2 regions of the Streptomyces sp. NBC_01255 genome follow, and region 1 is predicted to be linked to the other one. Evidence: riboswitches for the same ligand, from Rfam matches in the RefSeq annotation. Region 1 holds a riboswitch; the other holds the start of a gene.

The links. Region 1 has a riboswitch for S-adenosylmethionine ahead of OG357_RS28985 (aminotransferase class V-fold PLP-dependent enzyme). Riboswitches for the same ligand answer to the same signal wherever they lie in the genome.
Region 2: another riboswitch for S-adenosylmethionine. It lies ahead of thrC (threonine synthase); the one in region 1 lies ahead of OG357_RS28985 (aminotransferase class V-fold PLP-dependent enzyme).

What each region holds. Positions count from the first base shown of each region.
Region 1 covers NZ_CP108474.1:6,389,028-6,404,176, forward strand. The annotation lists gene OG357_RS28925 (carbohydrate kinase family protein) at 108-1,082, shown strand; gene OG357_RS28930 (cysteine desulfurase/sulfurtransferase TusA family protein) at 1,115-2,503, opposite strand; gene ctaC (aa3-type cytochrome oxidase subunit II) at 2,920-3,885, shown strand; gene ctaD (aa3-type cytochrome oxidase subunit I) at 3,882-5,618, shown strand; gene OG357_RS28945 (cytochrome c oxidase subunit 4) at 5,615-6,013, shown strand; gene OG357_RS28950 (L,D-transpeptidase) at 6,144-7,403, shown strand; gene OG357_RS28955 (hypothetical protein) at 7,503-7,904, opposite strand; gene ctaE (aa3-type cytochrome oxidase subunit III) at 8,096-8,716, shown strand; gene qcrC (cytochrome bc1 complex diheme cytochrome c subunit) at 8,790-9,599, shown strand; gene qcrA (cytochrome bc1 complex Rieske iron-sulfur subunit) at 9,596-10,648, shown strand; gene qcrB (cytochrome bc1 complex cytochrome b subunit) at 10,645-12,270, shown strand; gene trpD (anthranilate phosphoribosyltransferase) at 12,403-13,467, shown strand; SAM riboswitch class IV at 13,544-13,660, shown strand; gene OG357_RS28985 (aminotransferase class V-fold PLP-dependent enzyme) at 13,870-15,149, shown strand, end outside.
Region 2 covers NZ_CP108474.1:3,924,374-3,939,522, reverse strand. The annotation lists gene otsB (trehalose-phosphatase) at 118-960, shown strand; gene OG357_RS17365 (NAD(P)-dependent oxidoreductase) at 965-1,855, opposite strand; gene OG357_RS17360 (winged helix-turn-helix transcriptional regulator) at 1,953-2,306, shown strand; gene OG357_RS17355 (alpha,alpha-trehalose-phosphate synthase (UDP-forming)) at 2,303-3,739, opposite strand; gene OG357_RS17350 (DUF7927 domain-containing protein) at 3,852-5,711, opposite strand; gene OG357_RS17345 (glucosyl-3-phosphoglycerate synthase) at 5,750-6,697, opposite strand; SAM riboswitch class I at 6,857-7,003, shown strand; gene thrC (threonine synthase) at 7,021-8,307, shown strand; gene OG357_RS17335 (MoaD/ThiS family protein) at 8,321-8,599, shown strand; gene OG357_RS17330 (cold-shock protein) at 9,009-9,212, shown strand; gene groL (chaperonin GroEL) at 9,544-11,166, shown strand; gene OG357_RS17320 (hypothetical protein) at 11,280-13,004, opposite strand; gene OG357_RS17315 (hypothetical protein) at 12,994-14,610, opposite strand; gene OG357_RS17310 (SRPBCC domain-containing protein) at 14,812-15,149, shown strand, end outside.

The DNA of each region.
Region 1 (15,149 bases):
GCTCCGGAGAAAAGGCCTACTCTGGGGTAGTTTCCACTGTTCGGCAGCGCGCGTCCCACCAGATAGCGTGAACTGTCATTACCGCCTTCCCGCAGGAGCACCCCGCCGTGCGTATCGCAGTCACCGGCTCCATCGCCACCGACCACCTCATGACCTTCCCTGGAAGGTTCGCCGACCAGCTCGTGGCCGACCAGCTCCACACGGTGTCCCTCTCGTTCCTCGTCGACAACCTCGACGTGCGCCGGGGAGGCGTCGCGGCCAACATCTGCTTCGGCATGGGCCAGCTCGGCAGCCGCCCGCTCCTCGTGGGCGCCGCCGGCTTCGACTTCGACGAGTACCGCGCCTGGCTCGACCGCCACGGCGTCGACACGTCCTCGGTGCGGATCTCCGAGGTGCTGCACACGGCGCGCTTCGTCTGCACCACGGACAAGGACCACAACCAGATCGGCTCCTTCTACACGGGCGCGATGAGCGAGGCCCGGCTGATCGAGCTCAAGGCCGTCGCCGACCGCGTGGGCGGCCTCGACCTGGTCCTGATCGGCGCCGACGACCCCGAGGCGATGCTCCGCCACACCGAGGAGTGCCGCTCCCGGTCGATCCCGTTCGCCGCCGACTTCTCGCAGCAGATCGCGCGCATGGACGGCGAGGAGATCCGTACCCTCCTCGACGGGTCCACGTACCTCTTCTCCAACGAGTACGAGAAGGGCCTCATCGAGTCGAAGACGGGCTGGACCGAGGCGGAGATCCTCTCCCGCGTCGGCCACCGGATCACCACCCTCGGCTCGCGCGGTGTCCGCATCGAGCGCGTCGGCGAGACCCCGATCGAGGTCGGCTGCCCCGAGGAGACGGCCAAGGTCGACCCGACCGGCGTCGGCGACGCCTTCCGCGCCGGCTTCCTGACCGGCCTGCACTGGGGCGTCGGCCTGGAGCGCGCCGCCCAGGTCGGCTGCATGCTCGCCACCCTCGTCATCGAGACCCTGGGCACGCAGGAGTACACCCTGCGCCGCGCCAACTTCATGGACCGCTTCACCAAGGCGTACGGCGACGAGGCCGCCGCCGAGGTCCAGTCCCACCTGGGCTGACACGCCCCCGTGCGGGGTGCGGCGGGCGGCTCTCAGGCCACCCGCCGCACCACGTACGCGACGCCGCCCCGCTCGGAGGGCTCCTCGCCCACGTACTCCTGGCCGCGCATCTCGCACCAGGCCGGGATGTCGAGGCGGGCCGCCTCGTCGTCGGAGAGGACGGTCACCGTCCCCCCGACCGGCACGTCGCCGATCACCTTCGCCAGCTCGATCACCGGGATCGGGCAGCGCCGGCCGAGCGCGTCCACCACGAGCGAGCCGGAGCCGGCCGCCGGGACCGCGGCCGCTGCCGTCGGGGCGCCGAGCCGCTCCCGTACCCCGGCGACCACCCCCGGCAGCACGTCGAGGAACCGGTCCACATCCTCCGCCGGGGTGCCGGCCGGCAGGGACACCCGGACGTTCCCCTCGCTCAGCACCCCCATCGCACGCAGCACATGGCTGGGCGTCAGCGTCGAACTCGTACACGACGAACCGGACGAAACGGAGAAACCCTCCCGGTCCAGCTCGTGCAGCAAGGTCTCTCCGTCGACATAGAGACAGGAGAAGGTGACGAGATGGGGGAGCCGGCGCACCGGATCGCCCACCACCTCCACGTCCGGCACCAGTTCCGGCACCCGCGCCCGGATCCGGTCCACCAGACCCCGCAGCCGGGCCGCCTCGGCCGCCGCCTCCGCCCGGACCGCCCGCAGCGAGGCCGCCGCCGCCACGATCGCCGGCAGGTTCTCGAAACCGGGCGCCCGACCCGACTCCCGTTCGTCCAAGGGGCCTTGGGGCGCGAACCGCACCCCCTTCCGTACGGCGAGCAGCCCCACGCCCGCCGGCCCGCCCCACTTGTGCGCGCTCGCCGCGAGCAGCGACCAGCCGCCCTCCACCGGCCCCCAGCCCAGCGACTGGGCCGCGTCCACGAGCAGCGGCACGCCCGCCGCCCGGCAGGCCTCGGCGACCTCCGCGACCGGCTGCTCCGTCCCCACCTCGTGATTGGCCGACTGGAGGCAGGCGAGCGCCGTGCCGGGCGCGAGCGCCCCGCCGAAGACGGCCGCGTCCACCGCGCCGGAGCGGCCCACCGGCACCTCGGTGACCGAGCTGCCCGCCGCCGCGTGACGCTCCGCCGCGTGCAGGACGGAGGAGTGCTCGACCGCCGACACGACGAGGCCGGTCCCGACACGCCGACGGCCCGCGAGGGCGCCCGAGATCCCGGCGTGAACCGCGCGCGTTCCCGAAGGAGTGAACACGAGCTCGTCCGGGCGGCACCCCACCGCCTCCGCCGCGGCCTCCCGCGCCGCGTCGAGCAGCAGCCGGGCCCGCCTCCCCTCCCGGTACAGCCGGGCCGGATCGGCCCAGCCCTCGTCCAGGGAGGCGAGCAGCGCCTGGCGGGCGACGGGGTGCAGGGGTGCGGCGGACGCGGCGTCGAAGTACGGCATCCGCCCACGGTAGGGCCGACCTGCCCCGACCCGCGGGGCCACCCCTCCCCGACCCGCCGGACCGGCCCCGCCGCCCGCCCGGCCGACACGCCCGACGCGCCCGGCCCGTACATCCGTCCACACCGCCGTCCGCCCGCCCGTCCGCTTCTCGTGAGCACTCGTCAGAAGGCCGCCCCGGTACGACGGCAGACCGCCGAACGGCCGCCTGGGACCCCCCTCCGGAACCCCGGACTCCACCCCTTCGGGGACTCGGACGGCGCGTTGGGCACCCTCCCCGCGCGACCCCAAATAGCGTCCAGTAGGGTTTGGTCCGCATAAACATCCAAACCCCTGCCCGCGGCCGGGGCGGCGACCGACCAGCGAGACGGACGGCCGTGGCCGACCAACGCGGGCCGAGACTCTCGGGAAGGCGCTACGTGAGTCCCAACGGCTCCGACCGCTCGTCGCGGCGCCCGATGCGGCGGAAGCTGCCGCAGGTGCTGACTGCGGGCCTGATCCTGGCGACAGCCACGGGCTGCTCGTACAACTGGGAAGACTTCCCCCGCCTTGGTATGCCCACTCCGGTCACGGAAGAGGCACCTACGATCCTCTCCCTCTGGCAGGGTTCGTGGGCGGCCGCGCTCATCACCGGAATCCTGGTGTGGGGCCTGATCCTCTGGTCAGTCTTCTTCCACCGGCGCAGCCGGACCAAGATCGAGGTACCTCCGCAGACCCGGTACAACATGCCCATCGAGGCGCTGTACACGGTCACCCCGCTCATCATCGTCTCGGTGCTGTTCTACTTCACCGCACGCGACGAGTCGAAGCTCCTCGCGCTCACGCCCAAGCCGGCGCACACGGTCAACGTGGTCGGCTACCAGTGGAGCTGGGGCTTCAACTACGTCGAGAACGTGCCCGGTGTGAAGGGCGACGCCAAGACGGACAAGAACCTCGCCGCGATCCCGGACAAGTTCCTGGAGGCGTTCCCGGAGAACGCCGGCGGTGTCTACGACGCCGGTATCCCCGGCGACCGGAACCCGCAGACCGGCAACCCGGGTCCGACCCTGTGGCTGCCGAAGGGCGAGAAGGTCCGGTTCGTCCTGACCTCCCGTGACGTCATCCACTCCTTCTGGGTGGTCCCCTTCCTGTTCAAGCAGGACGTCATCCCGGGTCACACCAACGTCTTCGAGGTGACTCCGAGCCAGGAGGGCACCTTCCTCGGCAAGTGCGCCGAGCTGTGCGGTGTCGACCACTCCCGGATGCTCTTCAACGTCAAGGTGGTCTCTCCGGAGCGCTACCAGCAGCACCTGAAGGAGCTGGCCGAGAAGGGGCAGACCGGCTACATCCCGTCTGGCATCGAGCAGACGGACCCGGCCAGGAATGCGGAGAAGAACCAACTGTGAGCATCCACAACGAAACCCAGGGTGCCGCCGCAGCTGAGGACTCGTACGAGAACGAGCTGCCCGTACGGCGCAAGCAGCCCGGCAACGTCGTGATCAAGTGGCTGACCACCACCGATCACAAGACGATCGGGACGATGTACCTGGTCACGTCGTTCGCTTTCTTCTGCATCGGCGGACTCATGGCGCTCTTCATGCGCGCCGAGCTGGCCCGTCCGGGTACGCAGATCATGTCGAACGAGCAGTTCAACCAGGCGTTCACGATGCACGGCACGATCATGCTGCTGATGTTCGCGACGCCGCTGTTCGCCGGATTCGCGAACTGGATCATGCCGCTGCAGATCGGCGCGCCCGACGTGGCGTTCCCGCGGCTGAACATGTTCGCGTACTGGCTGTACCTCTTCGGCTCGCTCATGGCGGTCGGTGGCTTCCTCACCCCGCAGGGTGCGGCCGACTTCGGCTGGTTCGCCTACTCCCCGCTGTCGGACGCCGTCCGCTCGCCGGGTGTCGGCGCCGACCTCTGGATCATGGGTCTGGCCTTCTCCGGCTTCGGCACGATCCTCGGTTCGGTCAACTTCATCACCACGATCATCTGCATGCGCGCTCCGGGCATGACGATGTTCCGCATGCCGATCTTCGTCTGGAACGTGCTGCTGACCGGTGTTCTGGTCCTGCTGGCCTTCCCGGTCCTGGCGGCCGCGCTGTTCGCCCTGGAGGCGGACCGCAAGTTCGGCTCGCACATCTTCGACGCGGCCAACGGTGGAGCGCTGCTGTGGCAGCACCTCTTCTGGTTCTTCGGCCACCCAGAGGTGTACATCATCGCGCTGCCGTTCTTCGGCATCGTCTCCGAGATCATCCCGGTCTTCAGCCGTAAGCCGATGTTCGGCTACATCGGTCTGGTGGCCGCGACGATCGCGATCGCCGGCCTGTCCGTGACCGTGTGGGCGCACCACATGTACGTCACAGGCGGCGTGCTCCTACCGTTCTTCTCCTTCATGACGTTCCTCATCGCCGTACCGACAGGCGTGAAGTTCTTCAACTGGATCGGAACGATGTGGAAGGGCTCGTTGTCGTTCGAGACACCGATGCTCTGGACGATCGGCTTCCTGATCACCTTCACCTTCGGTGGTCTGACGGGCGTCATCCTGGCCTCGCCGCCGATGGACTTCCACGTCTCCGACTCGTACTTCGTCGTCGCGCACTTCCACTACGTCGTCTTCGGCACCGTGGTCTTCGCGATGTTCGCCGGCTTCCACTTCTGGTGGCCGAAGTTCACCGGCAAGATGCTGGACGAGCGACTCGGCAAGATCACGTTCTGGACGCTGTTCATCGGCTTCCACGGCACCTTCCTGGTGCAGCACTGGCTCGGTGCCGAGGGCATGCCGCGTCGTTACGCGGACTACCTCGACGCCGACGGCTTCACCGCGCTGAACACGATCTCGACGATCTCCTCCTTCCTGCTCGGTCTGTCGATCCTGCCGTTCATGTACAACGTCTGGAAGACCGCCAAGTACGGCAAGAAGATCGAGGTCGACGACCCGTGGGGCTACGGCCGTTCGCTCGAGTGGGCGACGTCCTGCCCGCCGCCGCGGCACAACTTCCTCACCCTGCCGCGGATCCGCTCCGAATCCCCGGCGTTCGACCTGCACCACCCTGAGATCGCCGCTGTCGACCAGCTGGAGAACAAGGGGCACGTGGCCGAGGCCCTCGCGGGCGCGAAGGAGGCCGGCAAGTGAAGATCCAAGGCAAGATGTTCATCTGGCTGAGCGTCTTCATCCTCGCCATGGCCGTCCTGTACGGCGTGTGGTCGAAGGAGCCGGTCGGTACGACGGCGCTGTTCCTGGCGTTCGGCCTGTCCATCATGATCGGCTACTACCTGGCCTTCACGGCCAAGCGTGTCGACGCGATGGCGCAGGACAACAAGGAAGCCGACGTCGCGGACGAGGCCGGTGAGGTGGGCTTCTTCGCCCCGCACAGCTGGCAGCCGCTTTCGCTGGCCGTCGGTGGTGCGCTCGCCTTCCTCGCCGTCGCGATGGGCTGGTGGATCCTGTACTTCTCGGCTCCGCTGCTCCTCATCGGCCTGTTCGGCTGGGTGTTCGAGTTCTACCGCGGTGAGAACCAGAACCAGTAGCAGCAACAGCGGTACCCCGCTCCGTAACGGAGCACCCGAGGGGCCCGGACGCTTCGTCACCGAAGCGGCCGGGCCCCTCGTTTGCCGTACTCGACGCGCTGGTGCGGAGGATTGTCCTTAGCGTGAAGTCATGAACGACACGCCGCGCATTCGGACTGTTCTGAGCTGCACTCTTCTGGCCGTCACCGTCACCGCGACCGCCACGGCGTGCGCGGGCTCCGACGGCCATCCGCTGTCGGTGAAGCCCTACGACGCGGCGGACCAGCTCGCCATCAGTACCGCGGCCGACGGCGCCAAGGCGGACCCGGAGAAGCCCCTGGAGATCTCCGCCAAGGGCGAGGACGGCCGGATCACCGACGTCACCGCCGTCGACGCCGCAGGACGCCACCTGGCGGGTGAACTCACCGCGGACGGGCAGCGCTGGCGCTCCACGGCCTCCCTGGCGGCCGGCACCCGCTACACGGTCCGGGTGGCCACCGAAGACGAGGACGGCGCCCCAGGTGCCCGTACGTACACGTTCGAGACAGCCCCGGCCAAACGGGCCCTGACCGTCACCTTCGGGCCGGAGACGGGCACGTACGGCGTCGGACAGCCGATCACCGCGGACCTCGCCCTCCCCGTGAAGGACCGGGCGGCCCGCGCGGTCGTCGAGCGGGCCCTCAAGATCCGCTCCACGCCCGCCGTGGAGGGCTCCTGGTACTGGGTGGACGACAAGAAGCTGCACTTCCGGCCGAAGGAGTACTGGCCCGCCGGCGCGCGCATCACCGCCACCGCCAACCTGGACGGCCTCAAGGTGGGCGACAAGCTCTACGGCGGCGCGTCCAAGCCGCTGAAGCTCACCATCGGCGACCGCGTCGAGGCCGTCGCGGACGCCGGCTCGCACTACATGACCGTCCGGCGCAACGGAGAAGTGATCAACACCATTCCGGTGACCACCGGCAAGCCGGGCTTCTCCACCCGCAACGGCATCAAGGTCGTGCTCGGCAAGGAGTACTACGTCCGGATGCGGGGCACCAGCATCGGCATCTCGGAAGGCAGTTCGGAGTCGTACGACCTGCCGGTCTACTACGCCACCCGGGTGACATGGAGCGGCGAATACGTCCACGCCGCGCCGTGGTCCGTCGGCTCGCAGGGTGTGGCGAACGTCAGCCACGGCTGTGTCGGCATGTCGACCGGGAACGCGGCCTGGTTCTACGAGACCGTCCGCCCCGGCGACATCGTGAAGACCGTCAACAGCTACGGCGACACGATGGACACCTTCGGCAACGGCTTCGGCGACTGGAACATGCCGTGGGACAAGTGGCGCAAGGGCAGCGCCCTGGTGGAGGAATCGGGAGACCCGACCGCCACCGAGGACGCCAAAGCCCGCCTCCGGCCCCTCTCTTTTTGAGGCTCGGTTCGCCTCCGGGGCGCTTCAGCCGGGCTCACAGGGCCGACCGTGCTCGGCCCTGTTCCCCCGGCGCGCCCCTTCGGCTCACTCGCCGGAGGGTTACGCGTCGATCGCGAGGCGGGAACGCAGCAGGGCGGCCAGGGACGCCGCGAACTCGACCGGTTCCACCGGAAGGGTGATCGCGGCGTCCGCGCGGCTCCAGGTGGCCAGCCAGGCGTCCTGGGGGCGCCCGATGAGCAGCAGCACCGGCGGGCAGCGGAAGATCTCGTCCTTGATCTGCCGGCAGACGCCCATACCGCCGGCGGGCACCGCCTCGCCGTCCAGGACGCAGACGTCGATACCGCCCTCGTCCAGGTGCTTCAGCACCGCCGGCAGCGTCGCGCACTCCACGAACTCGACCGGCGGGACGTCGGCCGCGGGCCTGCGCCCGGCGGCGAGGCGCACCTGCGCGCGGGTGTTCGCGTCGTCGCTGTAGACCAGGACCGTGGCACTCGACTGCATCGTTCCTCCGTGGGGAAGTCCGTGGGAAGGTCGTCGATCGATGCGCGGGATGCTACTCCGGTCCACACCCCGTCAACACCCGTTCAGCACCTGTTCGAAGGGGCTTCCGATGGGCCGTTCGGGCTGGACACGCCCCCCTGACACTCCGAACGGCACCCCCCGGAGTGAGGGCGGGATAAGCGACCGACATAATGTCGGTCGTGGCGACAGTAACGACAGTAGAAACAGGGCACGCGCACCCGTCGGTCAATCGACCGAACCTCACCAGCGTCGGAACCATCATCTGGTTGAGCTCCGAGCTGATGTTCTTCGCGGCCCTCTTCGCGATGTACTTCACCCTGCGATCGGTGACCGGTCCCGAGTTCTGGGCGGAAAAGGCCTCGGCCTTGGCCTTCCCGTTCTCGGCGGCCAACACCACGATCCTGGTGCTCTCCTCCCTCACCTGTCAGCTCGGCGTATTCGCTGCCGAGCGGGGCGACGTGAAGAAGCTCAGGACGTGGTTCATCATCACGTTCGTGATGGGTGCGATCTTCATCGGCGGCCAGGTCTTCGAGTACACCGAGCTGGTCAAGCACGAGGGCCTCTCGCTCTCGTCGGACCCGTACGGCTCCGTGTTCTACCTGACCACCGGCTTCCACGGCCTGCACGTGACGGGCGGTCTCATCGCCTTCCTGCTGGTCCTCGGCCGGACGTACGCCGCCAAGAGGTTCACCCACGAGCAGGCAACCGCCGCCATCGTCGTGTCCTACTACTGGCACTTCGTCGATGTCGTCTGGATCGGCCTCTTCGCCACGATCTACATGATCAAGTAATCGGTTCCGCCTCCCGGCGGACCGAGACATCCAGCAAGCATCGACGCAGAAGATCCTGACACCGGGGTAATCCGTGAAAAAGCTCTCCGCACGACGACGCCATCCGCTGGCGGCGGTCGTCGTCCTCCTACTCGCGCTGGCGGCCACTGGGGGGCTGTACGCCGCGTTCGCGCCCGCGGGCACGGCGAAGGCCGATGAAACCGCCCAGTCCCTCGCGATCGAGGAGGGCAAGAAGCTCTACTCCGTCGGCTGCGCCAGCTGCCACGGAACCGGCGGTCAGGGCACCTCTGACGGCCCGTCCCTCGTCGGCGTCGGTTCGGCCTCCGTCGACTTCCAGGTCGGCACGGGCCGCATGCCGGCCCAGCAGCCGGGCGCCCAGGTCCCGAAGAAGAAGGTCATCTACTCGCAGGCCGACATCGATCAGCTCGCGGCGTACGTGGCCTCCCTCGGCGCGGGCCCGATCACGCCGACGCCGGAGCAGTACGACCCTTCCGGTGCCGACATCGCCAAGGGTGGCGAGCTGTTCCGCAACAACTGTGCCCAGTGCCACAACTTCACCGGTGAGGGCGGCGCGCTGAGCAACGGCAAGTACGCCCCCAACCTCGAAGGCGTGAGCCCGAAGCACCTGTACGAGGCCATGCAGACCGGCCCGCAGAACATGCCCTCCTTCCCGGACACGACCATGCCGGAGAAGCAGAAGCAGGACATCATCGCGTACGTCCAGGCCGTCAACAGCGACAAGGCCGACAGCCCGGGCGGTCTCTCGCTCGGTGGCCTCGGCCCCGTCTCCGAGGGTCTGTTCGCCTGGGTCTTCGGTCTGGGTGCGCTCATCGCAGTTGCCGTCTGGGTCGCGGCCCACACCGCTAAGGCCAAGAAGTCATGAGTACCCAAGAGATTCCAGAAGAGAACCTGCCGGCAGGGCAGGACACCGCGCACGGCGCGGTGAAGGTCGCCGACGACCCGTTCGCCGACCCGGGCCTTCCGCCCCACAAGCCGCGCATCCAGGACATCGACGAGCGGGCCGCCCGCCGGTCCGAGCGTGCGGTCGCCTTCATGTTCGTGCTGTCGATGCTGGCCACCGTCGGCTTCATCGCCTCGTACGTGATCTTCCCGGTCGACAAGATCGTGTACATCTGGCCCTTCGGCCGGGTGTCCGCGCTCAACTTCGCCCTGGGCTGGACGCTCGGCCTGGCTCTCTTCTTCATCGGCGCGGGGGCGGTCCACTGGGCCCGCACCCTGATGTCCGACGTCGAGGTCGCCGACGAGCGTCACCCGATGGCGGCGTCGCCCGAGGTCAAGGCGCAGGTCATGGCGGACTTCGCGGCCGGTGCCGCCGAGTCCGGCTTCGGCCGCCGCAAGCTCATCCGCAACACGATGTTCGGTGCGCTGGCGCTCGTCCCGCTCTCCGGCGTCATGCTCCTGCGTGACATGGGTCCGCTGCCCGAGAAGAAGCTCCGGACCACCAAGTGGGCCCGCGGCAAGCAGCTGATCAACATGAACACGCACGAGCCGCTGCGTCCCGAGGACGTCGCGGTCGGTTCGCTGACCTTCGCGATGCCCGAGGGCATGTCGGAGCACGACCACGACTTCCAGACCGAGATCGCCAAGGCTGCCCTGATGATCGTCCGGATCCAGCCGGAGGACATCAAGGACAAGCGCGAGCTCGAGTGGTCGCACCAGGGCGTGGTCGCCTTCTCGAAGATCTGCACCCACGTGGGTTGCCCGATCTCCCTGTACGAGCAGCAGACGCATCACGTGCTCTGCCCGTGCCACCAGTCCACCTTCGACCTCTCCGACGGCGCCCGCGTCATCTTCGGCCCGGCCGGTCACGCCCTTCCGCAGCTGCGGATCGGTGTGAACGACAAGGGCTTCCTGGAGGCGCTCGGCGACTTCGACGAGCCCGTCGGTCCTGCCTTCTGGGAGCGCGGATGAGCACCGTGACCGATACGAACAAGAAGGCACCCGCCGGTGAGCGGGTCGCCGACTGGGCCGACGGTCGCCTGGGGATCTACACGCTGGCCAAGGCCAACATGCGGAAGATCTTCCCGGACCACTGGTCCTTCATGCTGGGCGAGATCTGCCTCTACAGCTTCCTCATCATCATCCTGACGGGCGTCTATCTGACGATGTTCTTCCACCCGTCGATGAACGAGGTGGAGTACGTCGGACCGTACGTCCCGCTCCAGGGACAGCTGATGTCCGAGGCGTTCAACTCGACCATGCACATCTCCTTCGAGGTGCGCGGTGGTCTGCTGATCCGGCAGATCCACCACTGGGCGGCGCTGATCTTCCTCGCCGGCATGTTCGTGCACATGATGCGCGTGTTCTTCACCGGCGCGTTCCGCAAGCCGCGTGAGATCAACTGGCTGTTCGGCTTCCTGCTGTTCTTCCTGGGCATGTTCACCGGTTTCACCGGTTACTCGCTCCCGGACGACCTGCTCTCCGGCACCGGTGTCCGCTTCATGCAGGGCGCGATCCTGTCGGTGCCGGTCGTCGGCACCTACCTCTCGATGTTCCTGTTCGGCGGGGAGTTCCCCGGCGGCGACTTCGTGGCCCGGTTCTACTCGGCGCACGTGCTCCTGCTGCCCGGCATCATGCTGGGCCTGGTGGTCGCCCACCTCATCCTGGTGGTCGTCCACAAGCACACGCACTACGAGGGCCCCGGCCGCACGAACAAGAACGTCGTCGGCATGCCGCTGCTGCCCGTGTACATGGCGAAGGCCGGAGGCTTCTTCTTCCTGGTCTTCGGTGTCATCGCGGTCATCTCGGCGATCGCCTCGATCAACCCGATCTGGGCCCTCGGCCCGTACCGACCGGACCAGGTGTCCACCGGCGCCCAGCCCGACTGGTACATGGGCTTCGCCGAGGGTCTGATCCGTGTCATGCCGGGCTGGGAGATCAACCTCTGGGGCCACACGCTCGTCCTGGGCGTGATGATCCCGCTGGCGATCTTCCCGGCGGTGCTCGGCGCGATCGCGGTGTACCCGTTCATCGAGTCCTGGATCACCGGCGACAAGCGCGAGCACCACATCTCGCAGCGCCCGCGCAACGCTCCGACGCGCACCGGCTTCGGTGTCGCCTGGATCACCGCGTACATGATCATGCTCGTGGGTGGTGGAAACGACCTCTGGGCGACCCACTTCCACCTGTCGATCAACTCGATCACCTGGTTCGTGCGGATCTTCTTCTTCGTCGGCCCGGTCATCGCGTTCATCGTCACCAAGCGGATCTGCCTCGGCCTCCAGCGCCGGGACAAGGACAAGGTGCTGCACGGCCGCGAGTCGGGCATCATCAAGCGCCTGCCGCACGGTGAGTTCGTCGAGGTCCACGAGCCGCTCAGCCAGGGCGAGCTGCACCGCCTCACGGCGCACGAGCAGTACGAGCCCGCGGCGCTGCCGCCGGCCGTCGACGAGAACGGCGTGGAGCGCAAGATCGGCGCGATCGAGAAGCTCCGGGTCAAGCTCAACAAGGGCTACTACGGCGGCGACAGCCAGGTCGCCAAGCCCACCTCGGAGGAGTACAAGGAGATCCAGAGCGGCCACGGCCACCACTGATCCCCTGACCTTCCGATGACGTAGGTCGCCACGGTGAGAGCCCCGTCCATTCGATGGACGGGGCTCTTCGCCGTCTCCCGGGCTCGATAGGGTGGCACTTGTCTTTCCCTACGTGACGATCCAGGAGCTGCCATGAGCGCTGCGACCCCCGCTGGAGGACCTACGTCGGCGGGCCGCTCCTGGCCCGTCCTCCTGAACGGCCTGCTCGACGGCCGCGACCTCGCCGCCGACGACACGGCCTGGGCGATGGACCTGATCATGCGCGGCGAGGCCACCGACGCCCAGATCGCCGGATTCATGGTGGCGCTGCGGGCCAAGGGCGAGACGGTCGCGGAGATCACCGGCCTCGTACGGAGCATGTACGAGCACGCCAACGTGATCGAGGTGCCGGGTCCCGCCGTCGACATCGTCGGCACCGGCGGCGACGGCGCCAAGACCGTCAACATCTCCACGATGGCGTCGATCGTGGCCGCCGGCACGGGTGCGAAGGTCGTCAAGCACGGCAACCGCGCCGCGTCCTCCGCCTCCGGCTCCTCCGACGTGCTGGAGAAGCTCGGCATCAATCTGCATCTGACCCCGCAGCGGGTCGCCGAGGTCGCCGAGGAAGCCGGCATCACCATCTGCTTCGCGGTGAAGTTCCACCCGGCGCTGCGGCACGTCGCCGCCGCGCGCGGCCAGCTGGGGATCCGCACGACCTTCAACGTCCTCGGCCCGCTGACCAACCCGGCCAAGGTACGGGCCCAGGCCGTCGGCGTCGCCGACGCACGCATGGCGCCGATCGTGGCCGGGGTCTTCGCCGAGCGCGGCAACTCCGCCCTGGTCTTCCGCGGCGACGACGGCCTGGACGAGCTGACGACCACCTCCACCTCCCGGGTGTGGGTCGTCCGCGGCGGCACGGTCACCGAGGAGCGCTTCGACCCGCGGGACGTGGGCATCGACCTCGTACCCCTGGAGGCGCTGCGCGGCGCGGACGCCTCGTTCAACGCCGACGTGGCCCGGCGGCTGCTCGCGGGGGAGACCGGGCCCGTACGGGACGCGGTGCTCCTCAACACCGCGGCCGCGCTCACCGCGCTCGAACCGGGCGAGGGCACCCTCGTGGAGCAGCTGCGGGCCGGCATCGCGAAGGGCGCCGAGGCGATCGACTCAGGGGCGGCCCGCCGGGCCCTGGAGCGCTGGATCGCCGCCAGCAACGCGTAGTTCGCCCCCAAGGCCCCGGTCCAGCATGCGGACCGGGGTCTTGCGCATCGGCGATCATGTGGCAGGATGCATGCCAGGTCATGAGTGACAGCTACGAAGCCCCGGCTTGCTGTCCGGCAACCCTCCGTCCGTGGCGGGGTGCCCCGGGTGAAGACCAGGCCGTAGACAGCAAGGTCTACGGCAAGCGCGGGCCCCTCGACACACCAGGGGTCCTGGTCTCTCGAGGAGCTTTTTCCGTGAGCAAGCGAATGCGATAGGGCGAATCCGCCCCTACTTCACCCTCGGATCAGGGTCACTTTCGCGTACCCCCATGTCTTCCGAGGCATCACCCGTACCCCGCCGTGTCCGGCCGCGTACGGGATCACCGAAGCCATTCCGCACCGCCCGCCGGGAGATACCGCCATGTCCGCATACCCGAACGCCGCCGTCGACACCGCCGCCGTCGAGACCTCCGTCGAGGTCTCCGGCTCCGAGTCCGCCGACCCCTGCTGCGCCGCCCCGCTGCCCGTCCTCGGCCGGGACGTCACCGTCCCGCTCGTCACCGGCGGCGAAGTGACCTACGCGGCGCTCGACTACGCCGCCAGCGCCCCGGCGCTCCAGCGGGTGTGGGACGACGTCGCCGCGTACGCCCCCTACTACGGCAGCGTCCACCGCGGCGCCGGCTACCTCTCCCAGCTCTCCACCGACCTCTTCGAGAACAGCCGCGTCACCGTCGCCGAGTTCCTCGACTGCCGCCCCGGCGACCAGGTCGTCTTCACCCGCTCCACCACCGACTCGCTCAACCTGCTCGCCCGAGCCGTCCCGGCCGGTTGCGAGGTCTTCGTCTTCGAGACCGAACACCACGCCTCGCTCCTTCCGTGGCAGGACGCCCGCGTCACCTACCTCAACGCGCCGCGCACCCCGGCGCAGGCCGTCGAGACCCTGGAGCGGGCGCTCGCCGACCGTGACCCGTACGGCCCCGCCCTGGTCTGCGTCACCGGCGCGTCGAACGTCACCGGTGAACTGTGGCCGGTGAAGGAGCTCGCCGCCGCCGCGCACGCCCACGGCGCCCGGATCGTGCTCGACGCCGCCCAGCTCGCGCCCCACCACCCCGTCTCCGTACAGGAGTTGGACGTGGACTGGGTCGCCTTCTCCGGACACAAGCTGTACGCGCCCTTCGGCTCGGGCGTCCTCGCGGGCCGCTCCGACTGGCTCCAGGACGCCGAGCCGTACCTCGCCGGCGGCGGCGCCTCCCGCACGGTGGCGCGCCGGGCCGACGGCGGCGTGGACGTCGAGTGGCACACCACCGCCGCCCGCCACGAGGCCGGCTCCCCGAACGTCATCGGCGTCTACTCCATCGCCTCCGCCTGCAAGGCGCTCACCGAGGCGGGCTTCGACCAGCTGGTCGCCCGCGAGCAGCACCTGATCGACACGGTGCGCGCGGGCCTCGCCGAGGTTCCCGAGGTCAAGGTGCTCTCGCTCTTCGGCGACGACGCGCCCCGCGTGGGCGTCATCTCCTTCGTCGTGGAGGGCTGGAACAGCTCCCACTTCGCCGCCGCGCTCTCCGCCGAGTACGGCATCGGCGTCCGCGACGGCCTGTTCTGCGCCCACCCGCTGGTCCGCACCCTGCTCGGCAGCGACCCGCAGGACCCGGGCGAGTGCGGCGCCCCCGAGGCCGCGCCCGGCGAGCGTTCGCTCAACGC
Region 2 (15,149 bases), 2.5 Mb from region 1:
TGAGGGCTGAGGCCGGATCGCGCGGCATGCCCGGTGGGGGTCGGGGTGGCGATCCGAGCGCGGCCAAACCCTGCTGTCCTGTGTCGGCGGACGCCCCGCGTCGGTAGGGTCGTGAACATGGTCAGAAGCCTCCCGCACCCGACCACATCCGCCGGCGCCGACGGTCTGGCCGCGCTTCTCGCGCGGCCCGCGAAAGCCGTCGTCGCCCTCGACTTCGACGGCACGCTCGCCGAGATCGTCCCCGACCCCGAACAGGCCCGCGCCCACCCCGGTGCCGTGGCCGCCCTCGCCGCCCTCGCTCCCGAGGTCGCCTCCGTCGCCGTCGTGACCGGCCGCCCCGCCGGGGTCGCCGTCCGCTACGGGGGCTTCGCCGGAGTCCCCGGCCTCGGACACCTCGTCGTCCTCGGCCACTACGGCGCCGAACGCTGGGACGCCGTCACCGGCACCGTCAAGGCCGCCGCCCCGCACCCGGGCGTGGCCTCCGTCCGCGCCGAACTCCCCGGCTTCCTCGACCGGGCCGGCGCCTGGCCGGGCGTCTGGATCGAGGAGAAGGGCCGGGCGGTCGCCGTCCACACCCGCCGCGCCCTCGACCCGGAAGGCGCCTTCGAGGCCCTCAAGGGCCCCCTCGGCGACCTCGCCACCCACCACGGCCTGGTCCTGGAACCCGGCCGCATGGTCCTGGAGCTGCGGCCCCCGGGCATGGACAAGGGCGTGGCGCTCGCCGAGTACGTACGGGAGACGGGCGCCGGATCCGTGCTCTACGCGGGCGACGACCTGGGCGACCTGCCCGCCTTCGCCGCCGTCGAGAAACTCCGCTCCGACGGCACCCCCGGCCTCCTGGTCTGCAGCGGCTCCACCGAGGTCCCGGAACTCGCCGCCCGCGCGGACCTCTCGGTGGCGGGCCCGCCGGGGGTCGTGGACTTCCTGGCCGCGCTCGCGGAGGCGGTACGGGGGGCCTGACCGGTCACTTCCCTCGTACGAGCAGGTCGACCACGCCCGTGAGGTCCTCGTCGCCGCTGCCGAGGGCCAGCCGGCGGCGCATCAGCTCGAAGAACGGGCTGATCAGTTCCGGGCTCACGCCCTGCTCCTCGGCCGTGGTGAGGAAGGTCGGGACACCGGCCACCTGCATGGCCAGGTTGGAGACCACGTCCTCGGTGAGGGCGCCGCTCGTCAGCTGCTTGCCGGTCTGTGTGATCGACGGGCCGGCCATCGCCGTGATCCAGTCCACGAGCAGCGGGGCGAACGCGACCGGGTCGATGTCCTCCTTCCGGATCAGGGCGAAGGCGTGCGTGGCGCCCGAGATCATCCCGTACATCGCGCTGAGCAGGGCCACGTCGTACAGGGCCGCGTGGCCCGCGTCCTCGCCGACGTACGTGGTGCCCACGGGCACGGCCAGGGTCTCCCGGTGCTCCGCGAACAGCTCCTTCGAGCCGCTGTAGAACACGTACCCGCCGGCCTCCGGGATGCCGACCATCGGCGGTACGGCCATGATCCCGCCGTCCAGGTAGCGGGCCCCGCGCTCGCGGGCCCACTCGCCGCGGGCGCGGGCCTGGGCCGGGGTCGTGGTGGTGAGGTTGACGAGGTCCTTCCCCGCCAGGTCGGCGTCGGCGAGGGCCTCGCCGACCGAGGCGTCGTCCAGGAGGCAGACGACGACGAGGGTGCTCGCGGCGACCGCCTCGGCGGCGCTGCCGGCGGGCTTCGCACCCTCGCCGACAAGTCCGGCCGCGCGGCCCGGGGTGCGGTTCCAGACGGTGAGCGGGTGACCGGCGGTGAGCCAGGTACGGGCCAGGGCGGTGCCCATCGCACCGAGGCCGAGCAGGGTGACGGGGGTCTTCTGTGCGGTGTTCTGTGTCATGCCCCCAGGCTGCTCCAGGGCCCTGACCTGCTCAAGTACCCACTTGGAAGTGGGTGGTTACCCTGAGGTGAGTGAACACGTCAGAAGGGTGTGGGGGATGGCGACGCTGAACCGGCCCGGGGCCGACGACGAGCACGTCTGCGGGATCGACACCTCGATGGAGGTGATCGGCGGCAAGTGGAAGGTGCTCATCCTGTGGGCGCTCCACGTCCACCCGCGGAGCCGCTTCGGCGCGCTGCGGCGGCTGATTCCCGGCATCACCGAGAAGGTGCTCGCCTCCCACCTGCGGGAGATGGAGGCCGACGGGATCGTGGACCGCGTCTCGTACGACGAGGTCCCGCCCCGCGTCGAGTACGGCCTGACGAAGGACGGGATGCGCCTCAACGACGCCCTGGAGCCGCTGGCGGCCTGGGGCCGCGAGCGTCGGGAGCGGAAGGAAGGCACTCCCTAGTCGCGCAGCGCCTCCAGTTGGTTCAGGAACCAGCGTTGTGGTGGCAGGGCCGTGGCCGCCGTGGCGAGGCGTTCGGAGCGGGCGGCGCGTTCGGTCGGCGGCATCGACAGGGCGGTGTGGAGGGCTTCGGCGGTCTCCGACACGTCGAACGGGTTCACGGTGAGCGCGTCCTCGCGCAGTTCCTCGTACGCCCCCGCCTCCCGCGACAGGACCAGCGCGCAGCCGGCCTCCGAGACGACCGGTATCTCCTTCGCGACCAGGTTCATGCCGTCGCGCACCGGGTTCACCAGGGCCACGTCCGCGAGGCGGTAGGCGGCCAGGGAGCGGGTGAAGTCGTCCCGTACCGAGACCAGGACCGGCTGCCAGTCGGCAGTGCCGAACTCGGTGTTGATCTCCGAGGCGAGCCGCGCCACCGCGGTCGTGTACTGGCGGTACGACTCCAGGTCCTGCCGCGAGGGGTACGCCGAGGCCAGGTGGACCACCCGGTCGCGCCACTCGGGGTGGGTGGTGAGCAGCTCGCGGTAGGCGAGGAGGCCGCGGAGGATGTTCTTGGAGAGCTCGGTGCGGTCGACACGGACGATCGTCCTGCGGTCGCCGATCTCCTCCCGGAGCCGGGCCAGCCGTTCGTCCACCTCGGGGCGGTGCGCGAGCGCCCGCAGCTCGTCGGCGTCCACGCCGAGTGGGTACGCCCGGACCCGGGTGTGGGCCTTTTCCGAGCCGTGCCGCATGTGTTCCACCCCGCGCCAGGGGTCCCCGCTGCGCCACAGGCCCTGGGCCGACCCCGCCGCGCCGTCCATGGACGCGCCGCTGACGAACGCCGACGCCCATCCCCAGGTGTGGAAACCCAGCTCGTCCGCGCCGAGCATCCCCCACAGGAGCTCCTCGCGGATGTCGTCCGGGAGCATCCGCAGGTACTCCGGGGAGGCCCACGGGGTGTGCGTGAAGTGGGCGATCCGCAGGTCGGGGCGGAGTTCGCGGAGCATCCCCGGGACCAGGGCCAGGTGGTAGTCCTGGACGAGGACCGCCGCGCCTTCCTCCGCCTCGGCGGCCAGGGCCTCGGCGAAGGCGCGGTTGTAGCTCCGGTACGCCTCCCAGCGGCGCCGGAACTCCGCGTCGAAGACGGGCTCGCGCGGGATGTCGTACAGATGGTGGTGGAGGAACCACAGCACCGAGTTCGCGATGCCGTTGTAGGCGTCGGCGTACACGTCCGGGGCGATGTCCAGCATCCGGACGCCCGGCTCGCCGATCCCGCGCCGTACGGCCTCGCGGTCGCCCTCGCCTAGGGCCGCGCACACCCACAGGCTGTCCTGGGACGAGATGGCGCTCAGGCCCGAGACCAGGCCGCCTCCGCCCCTGCGGGCGTCGAGCTCACCGTCCTCGCCGAGCACGTACGAGACGGGTCCCCGGTTGGATGCCACGAGCACAGTAGCCATGTGGCGAACCTAGCCCGTCCCGTAAACGCTCAAACGTACGTATACGAGACGGGCCGATCCGGCCACGGAGGGTCAGCGGGGGTCAGCGGGAGTCAGTGCGGGTCAGTGCCGGTCAGCGCTCGCGTCGGCCGCGCATCGCCGCCTTCGCCACCAGGCCCGTCGCCCCGAGTGCCACGCCGAGCGCGCCGAGCAGCCACAGCCGCTCACCGCTGCTGCCCGTCTCGGCCATCGAGCCGCCGTTCTGCCCGTGCGGCCCCGGCGCCGGGACCACCGGGGCGGCGGACGTGGTCGTCGAGGGGGAAGGGGCCGGGGTCGTCGGGGAGGGCGGGTCCGTGGGTTCCACCGGTGCCGAGGACGTCGGTGTCGGCGGCGTCGTCGGGTCCGTCGGCTCAGGGTCCGGGTTCGTCGGCGTCGGCGTCGGCGTCGGCGTCGGGCTCGGCTTCGGGGGCTCGATCACCGGGGTCACCGCGCAGGCCGGGTCCTTGCTGCCGTCGCCGCAGTTGGAGCGCGGGGTTGCCACCTCGACGCTGTTGCGGAGCTTCCCGTCGCCGGCCACCGGGTCCTTGATCTTCACCGAGTACGTGACGGTCGCCGTCTTCCCGGCGGGGATGTTTCCGATGTACCCGATCTTCGGCTTCGTGTACGACACCTCGCCCAGGTCCGTCTTCACGTCGCCCTTGTAGTCGGCGTCGTCGAGGTTCCCGGTGAGGTCGTCGCTGAACTTGGCGTTCGGGTAGTCGATCGTGCTGATGTTCTTCGCGGTGATCGTGTACGTGAGGGTGTCGCCCGGCTTCACCGTGCGCGGGCTCGCCGTCTTGGTGATCTCCAGGTCGGGCACCGGCACGGAGAAGGCCAGTCCCGACGGCACGTAGGTGTCGCCGTTCGTGGAGAAGGTCAGATCCGCCGAGGTCGCGCCCTGCGGGATGGCGCCGGCCGGGATGTCGAAGGCCTTGGCGTCGATGCTGAGGTTGTTGACGAGCTTCGGGGCGACCGCGCCGTCGTCCTCGCTGACGAAGAAGTTGTTGGTGTTGCCGGTGTGGGCCTCGGTGACGTTCTTGCCGTCGACGAGGAACTTGTCGCCCGGGGTGTTCCAGTCGCCCTCGTACGCGGTGACGCTCGCCCGTGCCGTGCCACCGCTCCGGTAGAAGCCGTCGACGGTGATCGTGGTGGCGGGCGAGGTCGAGCGCTGGAGGACGTGGCCGCCGTAGACGTACACGTTCCGCCGCTCCGGGGCCTTGACCGGGTCGGGGCCGGGGAACTTGTGGACGACCGTCAGGGACCAGCCCGCCACGCAGCCCTTGCCGGTCGGCGCCCAGATGTTGCCGACGGCCACCTGCGCGTCCGTCCCCGAGACGCCCGCGAAGGCGGCGGTCACGTCCGACTCGCCCGTGTAGTAGTGCGGGCCGTTGGTGTCGGACGGGTCGGTGACCATGCTGTCGATCGAGACCGGCGTCGCCGCCCCCGCCCCGACCCTGATCATCGGCGCGGTCGTCGCCGGGTCGCCGGGTGAGGCCTCGACGTCGGTGCCGGAGATGTCGCAGCGCTGGAGCTGGGCCCCGCTCGGGCCCTTGTACGTGCCGTCGTTGCCGCCCCAGAACAGCCGGGCGTACGCGACCTCGGCGCCCGCCGGGATCACGACGTGGCCGGTACTGGAGCCGTACTGCGGTGCCCCGCCGCCCGTCGCCAGGCCGGCGGCGTCGATTCGCTGCATCACGAAGGTGTTGTTGTTGTCGGAGCCCTCGCCCTTCGCGGCGGCCGCGCAGCGCGCGGCCATGTCCGCGGGGGAGGTGGGGCAGCCCATGACCGTGTTGCCGAGGGTCGTGAAGTCGCCGTAGATCGACTCGTCGTACCGCTTGCCGAAGGGCTCGATGACGTCCGCCGAGGCCGGACCGGCCGTCGAGAGCGCAAGCGAGGCCACGGCGAGGCCGACGACCGCCGCCACACTGCCCAGGTGTTGTTGTCTGAAGCGCATAAAAGGGCAATGTAGGCAAAACGGATCATCTGGTGGCGTTACGCCACGCGGCGGCGCGTGTACTCCCTGATGTCGAGCATCGGCGGCCGCTCCTCCGTGTCCACCGCGTAGGTCCGCGGGACGAACCCGTCCTCGCCCCGCTCGAACTGCGTCAGCCGCGGCCGTACGAGGTGCCCGCGCGACAGCCGCAGCTGCGCCGTCCGGTAGATCGCCGCCGCCATCCGGCCGAGCGCCCGCTCGTCCTGATGGCGGTGCTTGCGCACACCCACGTCGACCTGCGCGAGCGCGTCCAGGCCCACCGTGTGCAGCGCGTCGACGAGCAGCCCCAGCTCCACTCCGTAACCGACGGGGAAGGGCAGCCGCTCCAGGAGCGAGCGCCGCACCGCGTACTCGCCGCCCAGCGGCTGGACGAAGCCGGCCAGCTGCGGCCAGTGCAGGTTGAGCAGCGGGCGTGCCACCAGCTCGGTCACGCGACCGCCCTGGCCAGGAGTGTCCCCGGCTCCGAACGGGCGGTCGTAGGTCGCCTTCACGAAGTCGATGTCGGGGTCGGTGAGCAGCGGGCCCACGATCCCCGTCACGAAGTCCGCGGAGAAGTCCCGCAGATCCGCGTCCACGAAGCACACGACGTCCCCGCTCGTCACCATGAGCGACCGCCACAGGACCTCGCCCTTGCCGGGGACGGCCGGTATCCGGGGGAGGATCGCGTCCCGCGCGACCACCCGCGCCCCGGCCGCCGCGGCCACCTCCGCCGTACGGTCGGTGGAGCCCGAGTCGATCACGACCAGTTCGTCGACGAGCGGCACCGCCTCGGACATCAGCTCGCGGCGGATCACGGCGACGATGTCGCCGACCGTCGCCTCCTCGTTCAGCGCCGGCAGCACGACGCTGACCTTCGTGTTTCGCTTGGCGGCGAGGATCCGCTCCATCGGCCGGTCAGCCACGGACCAGGACCGCCGGTCCAGCCAGCGCTCCACCTCTTCCAGCACGTGATCTCCATCTCGCGGTACGGACGGCCCGTCCAAGCGCCGGGGCCTTCGGTTACAGTCTTGAACAACGCGGATGCCCGATGCACGTCGGGGTGCCGCCCGCGTCGGAGCGCAGGAACGAAGCCCGCAAGGACTTCACCGCACTTCACAATCGAATACCGCTCATCCAGAGGGGCAGAGGGAAACGGCCCGTTGAAGCCCCGGCAACCCTCCAGTCGGTTCGTCTCGTCCTCCAGCGAGGCCCCCGGCTAGGGAAGGTGCCAAATCCGTCTCATGACGAAAAGTTCGTCATGGGAAAGATGAGGAGAAAGGGCCTCGCCTCCATGGCTGTACAGACTGTCGCCTCTGCCACCACCGTCGACCTCGGTCCCGCTTCAGGGCTTTCCTGTCGCGAATGCGGTGAAGTCTTCGCCCTCGGTCCGATCTTCGCCTGCGAACTCTGTTTCGGACCGCTCGAAGTCGCGTACGACCTCCCCACCGGTGACCCCGAGGCGCTGCGCAAGCAGATCGAGGCCGGCCCCGCCAACATCTGGCGCTACGCCCCTCTGCTGCCCGTCCCGGCCGACGTCGCCGAGAAGCCGAACCTGAACCCGGGCTGGACCAAGCTCGTCCAGGCCGACAACCTCGCCCGCGAGATCGGTGTCGCCCCCGGCAAGCTCTTCGTCAAGGACGACTCGGGCAACCCGACCCACTCCTTCAAGGACCGGGTCGTCGCGCAGGCCCTCGAGGCCGCCCGCGCCTTCGGCTTCACCACGCTCTCCTGCTCCTCCACCGGCAACCTGGCCGGCGCCGTCGGCGCCGCCGCCGCCCGCGCCGGCTTCCGCTCCTGCGTCTTCATCCCGCACGACCTGGAGCAGGGCAAGGTCGTCATGGCCGCCGTCTACGGCGGTGACCTCGTCGCCATCGAGGGCAACTACGACGACGTCAACCGCTTCTGCTCGGAGCTCATCGGCGACCCGCTCGGCGAGGGCTGGGGCTTCGTCAACGTCAACCTCCGCCCGTACTACGGCGAGGGCTCCAAGACGCTCGCGTACGAGATCTGCGAGCAGCTCGGCTGGGTCATCCCCGACCAGCTCGTCATCCCGATCGCGTCCGGCTCGCAGCTCACCAAGATCGACAAGGGTCTGCAGGAGCTCATCAAGCTGGGCCTCGTCGAGGACAAGCCGTACAAGATCTTCGGCGCCCAGGCCGAGGGCTGCTCCCCGGTCTCCGCCGCCTTCAAGGCCGGCCATGACGTCGTCCGCCCGCAGAAGCCGAACACGATCGCCAAGTCGCTCGCGATCGGCAACCCGGCCGACGGCCCGTACGTCCTCGACATCGCCCGCCGCACCGGCGGCGCCGTGGAGGACGTGAACGACGAGCAGGTCGTGGACGCGATCAAGCTGCTCGCACAGACCGAGGGCATCTTCGCCGAGACCGCGGGCGGTGTGACCGTCGGCGTCACGAAGAAGCTCGTCGAGGCGGGGCTGATCGACCCGGAGCTCACCACCGTCGTGCTGAACACCGGCGACGGCCTCAAGACCCTGGACGCCGTGGCCGAGGGCTCGCAGGCGACCGCCACCATCCGCCCGAGCCTGGACGCGTTCCGCGCCGCGGGCCTGGCCCTCTGAGAGGTACGAAGACATGGCCGTGAACGTCCGCATCCCCACCATCCTCCGCACCTACACGGGCGGGCAGTCCGAGGTCCCGGCCGAGGGCGCGACCCTCGCCGAGGTCATCGCGGACCTGGAGAAGAACCACACCGGCATCGCCGCCCGCGTCCTGGACGACCAGGGCAAGCTGCGCCGCTTCGTCAACGTGTACGTGAACGACGACGACGTGCGCTTCGAGCAGGGCCTGGAGACGGCCACCCCGGCCGGCGCGGGCGTCTCGATCATCCCGGCCGTCGCCGGAGGCTGCTGACCCCTCGGCTGACGCATCGTCTGTCCCGTCTTTCTTGAATTGCCCCTTCCGCGACATAAAGCGGAGGGGGCAATTCTGCATGGTTAAGCGGGGTAGAGTTGGGGAAGTCCCCTCCGCTGCTCATGCCGGACGCATATGAGAATGCGTCCTTGCGCGTCAGGAAGCAGCCAAAGTGCATGTGCGTTGTGTACGTTCTGCGCGTTTTGCCGGGCCCGACTTGCCCCGGAACTCCAGGGATTCTCCCTAATTCCCCTTTCCGCCATGCCCAGAATTCTCGCTCGAATGACCTGTTGCAGAGGGCAGTTGGGCAGATACATTCAGCGGCGGTCGACGCGTTCCGGCGCAGGGTCTGACCCCGGGTCCGCGAAGTGCGGTTCCCGCGCAAGGGCCAGTAATAGGGGAGTTAGGCATGGCTCAGGGCACCGTCAAGTGGTTCAACGCGGAGAAGGGCTACGGCTTCATCGCGGTCGACGGTGGTGCGGATGTTTTCGTCCACTACAGCGCGATCCAGATGGATGGCTACCGCAGCCTCGAAGAGGGGCAGCGGGTCGAGTTCGAGATTTCGCAGGGCCAGAAGGGTCCGCAGGCGGACATGGTCAAGCTCGCCGTCTGAGCGCGGCGCGATCGGCCACCGACGCAACGCCGTCGAGGGGCCCGCATCCCCCAGGGGAAGCGGGCCCCTCACGCGTTTCCGGACCCGTGCCGCACCTGTGCCGACCCGTGTCAGGACTGCCCGAAACCCGAGAGTCGCTTGCACTCTCCTAGGGCGAGTGCTAATCATTGGCGTTAGCACTCGGAAGGTGAGAGTGCTACGAGGATCGGGCAGACGAGGTCGCCGACCGGGTGGGGCAGGGAACCACACGGAACACGCGGAGGCCGTCCGTCGCGGGCGTCGGCGCGGTCCTGGAGCGTTATCCACCCCATGTCCGGGAGGACCACTTCACATGGCCAAGATCATCGCGTTCGACGAGGAGGCCCGGCGCGGTCTCGAGCGCGGCATGAACCAGCTCGCTGACGCCGTCAAGGTCACCCTCGGCCCCAAGGGTCGCAACGTCGTCCTCGAGAAGAAGTGGGGCGCCCCCACGATCACCAACGATGGTGTCTCCATCGCCAAGGAGATCGAGCTCGAGGACCCGTACGAGAAGATCGGCGCCGAGCTGGTCAAGGAAGTCGCCAAGAAGACGGACGACGTCGCCGGCGACGGTACGACCACCGCCACCGTTCTCGCCCAGGCGCTCGTCCGCGAGGGCCTCCGCAACGTCGCCGCCGGTGCCAACCCCATGGCCCTCAAGCGCGGCATCGAGAAGGCCGTCGAGGCCGTCTCCGGTGCGCTCCTCGAGCAGGCGAAGGATGTCGAGACCAAGGAGCAGATCGCTTCGACGGCCTCCATCTCCGCCGCCGACACCCAGATCGGCGAGCTCATCGCCGAGGCGATGGACAAGGTCGGCAAGGAAGGCGTCATCACCGTCGAGGAGTCCCAGACCTTCGGTCTGGAGCTGGAGCTCACCGAGGGTATGCGCTTCGACAAGGGCTACATCTCGGCGTACTTCGCCACCGACATGGAGCGCATGGAGGCGTCGCTCGACGACCCCTACCTCCTGATCGTCAACTCCAAGATCTCCTCCGTGAAGGACCTGCTCCCGCTCCTGGAGAAGGTCATGCAGTCGGGCAAGCCCCTGCTGATCATCGCCGAGGACGTCGAGGGCGAGGCCCTGTCGACCCTGGTCGTCAACAAGATCCGCGGCACCTTCAAGTCCGTCGCGGTCAAGGCCCCGGGCTTCGGCGACCGTCGCAAGGCCATGCTGAACGACATCGCCATCCTCACCGGCGGCACGGTCATCTCCGAGGAGGTCGGCCTCAAGCTGGAGAACGCGGGCCTCGACCTGCTGGGCCGCGCCCGCAAGGTCGTCATCACCAAGGACGAGACCACCATCGTCGACGGTGCCGGTGACAGCGAGCAGGTCGCCGGTCGCGTGAACCAGATCCGCGCCGAGATCGAGAACTCGGACAGCGACTACGACCGCGAGAAGCTGCAGGAGCGCCTGGCGAAGCTCGCCGGCGGTGTTGCGGTCATCAAGGCCGGTGCCGCGACCGAGGTCGAGCTCAAGGAGCGCAAGCACCGCATCGAGGACGCCGTTCGCAACGCGAAGGCGGCCGTCGAGGAGGGCATCGTCGCCGGCGGCGGCGTCGCCCTGGTGCAGGCCGATGGCGTCTTCGACAAGCTCGAGCTCGAGGGTGACGAGGCCACCGGTGCCGACATCGTCCGCAAGGCGCTCGACGCTCCGCTGAAGCAGATCGCCGTCAACGCCGGCCTCGAGGGCGGCGTCGTGTCGGAGAAGGTCCGCAACCTGCCCGTCGGCCACGGCCTGAACGCCGCGACCAACGAGTACGTCGACCTCATCGCCGAGGGCATCATCGACCCGGCGAAGGTCACGCGCTCCGCGCTGCAGAACGCCGCGTCGATCGCCGCGCTGTTCCTCACCACCGAGGCCGTCATCGCCGACAAGCCGGAGAAGGCGTCCGCGCCGGCCGGCGGCGGCATGCCGGGCGGTGACATGGACTTCTGATCCTCCGGGATCGGTGGTTCATCGCAGTACCGCAGTACTGCTGAACGTGACCGAGGGCGGCACTCCCCGACTGGGGGGTGCCGCCCTCGGGCGTTGTCACGGGAATCGGTGGGTCAGCGCACGTCGACGTAGTCGCCGCCGGCCGCGGCCGGGGTGTTGAAGTGCCTGCTGTCGCCGTAGTGGCGGATGCGCCAGGTGCCGTCCCCGGTGGCCTTCGCCTTCAGGGAGACGTTGCCGCTCGCGTTCGACCGGCCGGTCGCCATCTGCTTCCAGGTCGTGCTGCCCCGCGGCTGGAACTGCAGGACGACCGGAGCGTTTCCGTACGCCCGCCAGGCCCAGTCCGCGTAGTGCTGGAGGCCGCCGGTGACCGTCACGTACCCGCCCTTGGCGACCGGCTCGGGGCCGGCGTTCAGGGAGACGATCCGGGTGTCGAGACGGGTGAGCCGGAACGACGGAGTGACGGACTCGGCGAACTGGTCGGTGGTGAGGTGCCGGACGCGGAACCAACCGCCCTTGCTCGCCGCGGAGAGCGTGAAGTCGTTGAAGTAGGCCGAGTTCACGCTCGCCCAGGCGATCGCCTTCCAGTCGCGGCCGACGAGCTGCTCCAGCCGGACGAACTGGGACGTCTCGAAGTTCGGTTCCGGCACGTACCGGGCGCGGAAGGTGCCGGAGACCGTGACCCGGCCGTCGGCGGAGAGCCCGTACGTACGGAGGTCGGTGCGGGACTCCAGCGGGATGGCCAGCGCGCCGTGAAGATCCGGGAAGCTTACGTACCGGTCGGGGGATTCGACGAACCAGTTGCCCGACTCCTTGCCCGCGATGGCGACGAGCCGGGCGGTGAACCGGCCGTCCGTGCCGGTCCGGACGACGGCGCTCGGGCCCGTTCCGTAGGTGGGGCCGCCGAGCCGCACGCGGACCTGGTGGCCGGCGACCGGCGCGCCCGCCGCCGCCGGGTCGGTCATCCGGCCGCTGATGGTGACGGTCTGCCCGTTGAGCGCCCGCTTCTTGTCGGCGGTGGCGGTGACGGCCACCTTGCGTGACACGTAATCGGAGACGCTGAGGTAATCCGTCACGGTGCCGTGGATCTCGGGGGTGTCGGCGGTGACCGTCGTCCGGAAGTGGATGGCCGAGGTGCCGAGGTCCTCGCTGGAGATCGGGAACGGCGGCGACGTGAACCGGCCGGCCGCGTCGGTGACCGCCTGTTGTGCCGCGCTCCATGTCCCGTCCTGCGCCGGGCTGGTCCTCTCGATGGCGACCGGCCTGTCGGACAGCGTGACCCGGTCCCCGGAGCCGGGCTGGATGCCGACGACGGTGCCCGAGGGGCGGGCGTTGCGGTCGGCGTACGTGGGCTTGGTGGGGACGAGGGTGACCTCGGGACGGAGCCGGAAGTCGAGCTGTCCGGCGTCGGTGCGGGTCTGCTTGTTGCCGAGGGAGTCGGTGGCGGTGACGTCGATGGCGTACGTCCCGAGGGCCGGGATGCGCCCGCCGTCCTCGACGAGCTTCAACGTGGCGGCGTCCGCGAGCCGGAAGAGGTTGGCGGCGCTCGGGTCCCAGGGGTCGGGGACCACAGGGAGCGTCGGGATGTCGACGAGGACCGTGGAGCCCTGCCGGACCGTGGCCGAGACCTTGGTGATCCTGGCGTTCGGGGCGTCGGTCCAGGCGGTCACCTGGAAGATGCCGCGCTGGGCGTCGTCGGTGACGGCCCGGCCGATGCCGACGAGCGTGGCGGCGTGGGCGGCGGGCGCGGCCGTGACCGTCAGGGTCCCGGCGGCGAGCGCGGCGGCGGCCAGGCCCGCCGTCAGGGAGCGCCTGCAGGAGGCGGAGAGATCAGCGCGCATCGATGTACTTCGCATTCGTCTCGCTGTAGAAGTAGCTGCCCGTGGTGTTGAGGTACAGCGCCCAGGAGCCGTCGCCGTACGCGGTGGCGCGGTAGCTGAACCGGCCGTTGGCGTCGGTGGTGATGCCCTGGTTGACCCAGTACCACTGGCTCTCGCCCTTGGGCTTGTAGACCAGGGTCACCTTGGTGCCGGGGAGCGGCTTCCAGAGGCCGCCGACCTTGCGCTGGACGGTGCCGGAGACCGTCATCTTCCCGTTCACCGTGGGCTGCGTGGGGCTGACGCCGAAGGCGGAGAAGCGGGTGGGCGTGCGGGCCCGCTTCAGGGACGTACTCCCCTTGGCGACCAGCTCGTTCGTCTCCGGGTGGTAGATCCGGTAGAGGGCGCTCTCGTAGCCCTGGGTGGTGAAGGTGTAGGAGCAGCCGCTGTCGGTCATGCCGGAGCGCAGGACGCGCCAGGTGGATCCGGCGTCGAAGGAGACCTGCAGGTGCACGGGCTGCCCGTTGCGGCAGTAGGCCGACCCGAACCCGCCCGTGGCGGTGAGCTTCCCGTGCTCGTCCAGGGTGATCGTGTGCGGGGAGTACGAGAACTGCTGCGGTACGGCGATGTCGCTCTTGGCGTACGGGCGGGAGTCGCCGAAGTACGGCGAGGGCCGCAGCGACGTGTACACGAAGTCGGTGCTGTACTGGGCCCGCGCGTTGAAGGAGAAGGTGCCGGTCGCGGAGGAGGTGGCGCTGCCGAGGACGTTCGTCGTGGCGGCACCGTAGGACTGTTCCCCGGTCGCGACGACGGGGGCGCCGGCGAAGCGCTTCCAGCCGGTCGGCGTGTACCGCTCCACGTGCCCGGTGACCCGCACGTCCGTACCGGCGCGCACGCGGTACTTGTTCACGTCGGCGCTGATCCGGTAGAGGAGTGTCTCGACGCCCAGGGACGGGACGTAGGCCGCGTTGTTCGGGTCGTTGACGGTGCCGGCGGTGACCACGGTCGCGCTGCCGGACACCCAGCCGTTCGGGGTCAGCGTCACGGAGAAGCTGCCGTCCGTGCGGGTCGTGGCGCTGGAGTTCACGACCCCGCCGGTGCCGTCCAGCGAGGTGAGGGTGATCGCCACCTTGGTGCCGCCGGGCGCGGCGGTGCGGGCGCCGGTGGCGGGGTTCCAGAGGGTCGTCTTTCCGGAGAGGACGGCCTGGCGCTGGTCGTAGCTGGTGCTGGTGCGGTTCCAGGACACGTCGGTGACGCCGATGTGCGGCCGGTAGCTGTAGGTGCCGCCGGTCGACTGCTGGGTGGTCCCGCCGGGCAGCCGGTAGTCGACGCGTACCGGGTAGTCGCCGAGGGCGGTGCCCTGCGGGAGCGCGAAGGGCGCGTCGGTCTCCCAGTCGACGTTGTCCGTGGTGAGCGCCTCCGTGGAGGCGAGGACGGCGGCGCCGGGGGCGGTGGAGGCCAGGACGCTGACCTTGATCCAGAGCGCGTTGGCGGGCAGTTTCAGGCGGTAGCGCCCGTCGTCCAGCGTCATGCCGGACAGGCTCGTCGCATCCGCGTGCGCGGCCGGGGCGTGGATGACGGCGGGCACGATGACACCCGCCGAGAGAGCGAAGACGGCTGCGGCACGCACAAGGGCGTGCGGAAGCCTGCGCGTTGAGCGCGGCAAAGGGACCCCCCACAGGTCTGTGATGGCGGCGTCGCCGTGATTCGGGGCGGCCGCGTGGCAGAACTTTAGCGCTCACCTGTTGAACGTGTTCACTCCCTTTACGGAAGTGGCTGTGGGGGCGCACCGGAGTGATGCTGGAAGGGACACCGTGGAAGGGCCGAGCCCATGGTCACCCTGCTGACGACACCCGCCGACCGTGAACTGGTCATCACCCGGACCTTCGATGCTCCGCCGGGCCGGCTGTGGGAGGCCTGGACGCGCCCCGAGCACGTACGCGAGTGGTACGGCGCCTCCGGGCTGACGACGACGGTCGTCGACGTGGACCTGCGGGTGGGCGGCGCCTGGCGGTGGGGCCAGACCGCCCCGGACGGCCAGGAGATCGTCTTCTCCGGCACGTACGAGGAGATCGTCCCGGCGGAGCGGCTCGACTACACGGAGGTCTTCGAGCAGATGCCGGACACGGCCCCGGTCCGTGTCACCCTCACCTTCGACGCGACCCCGCA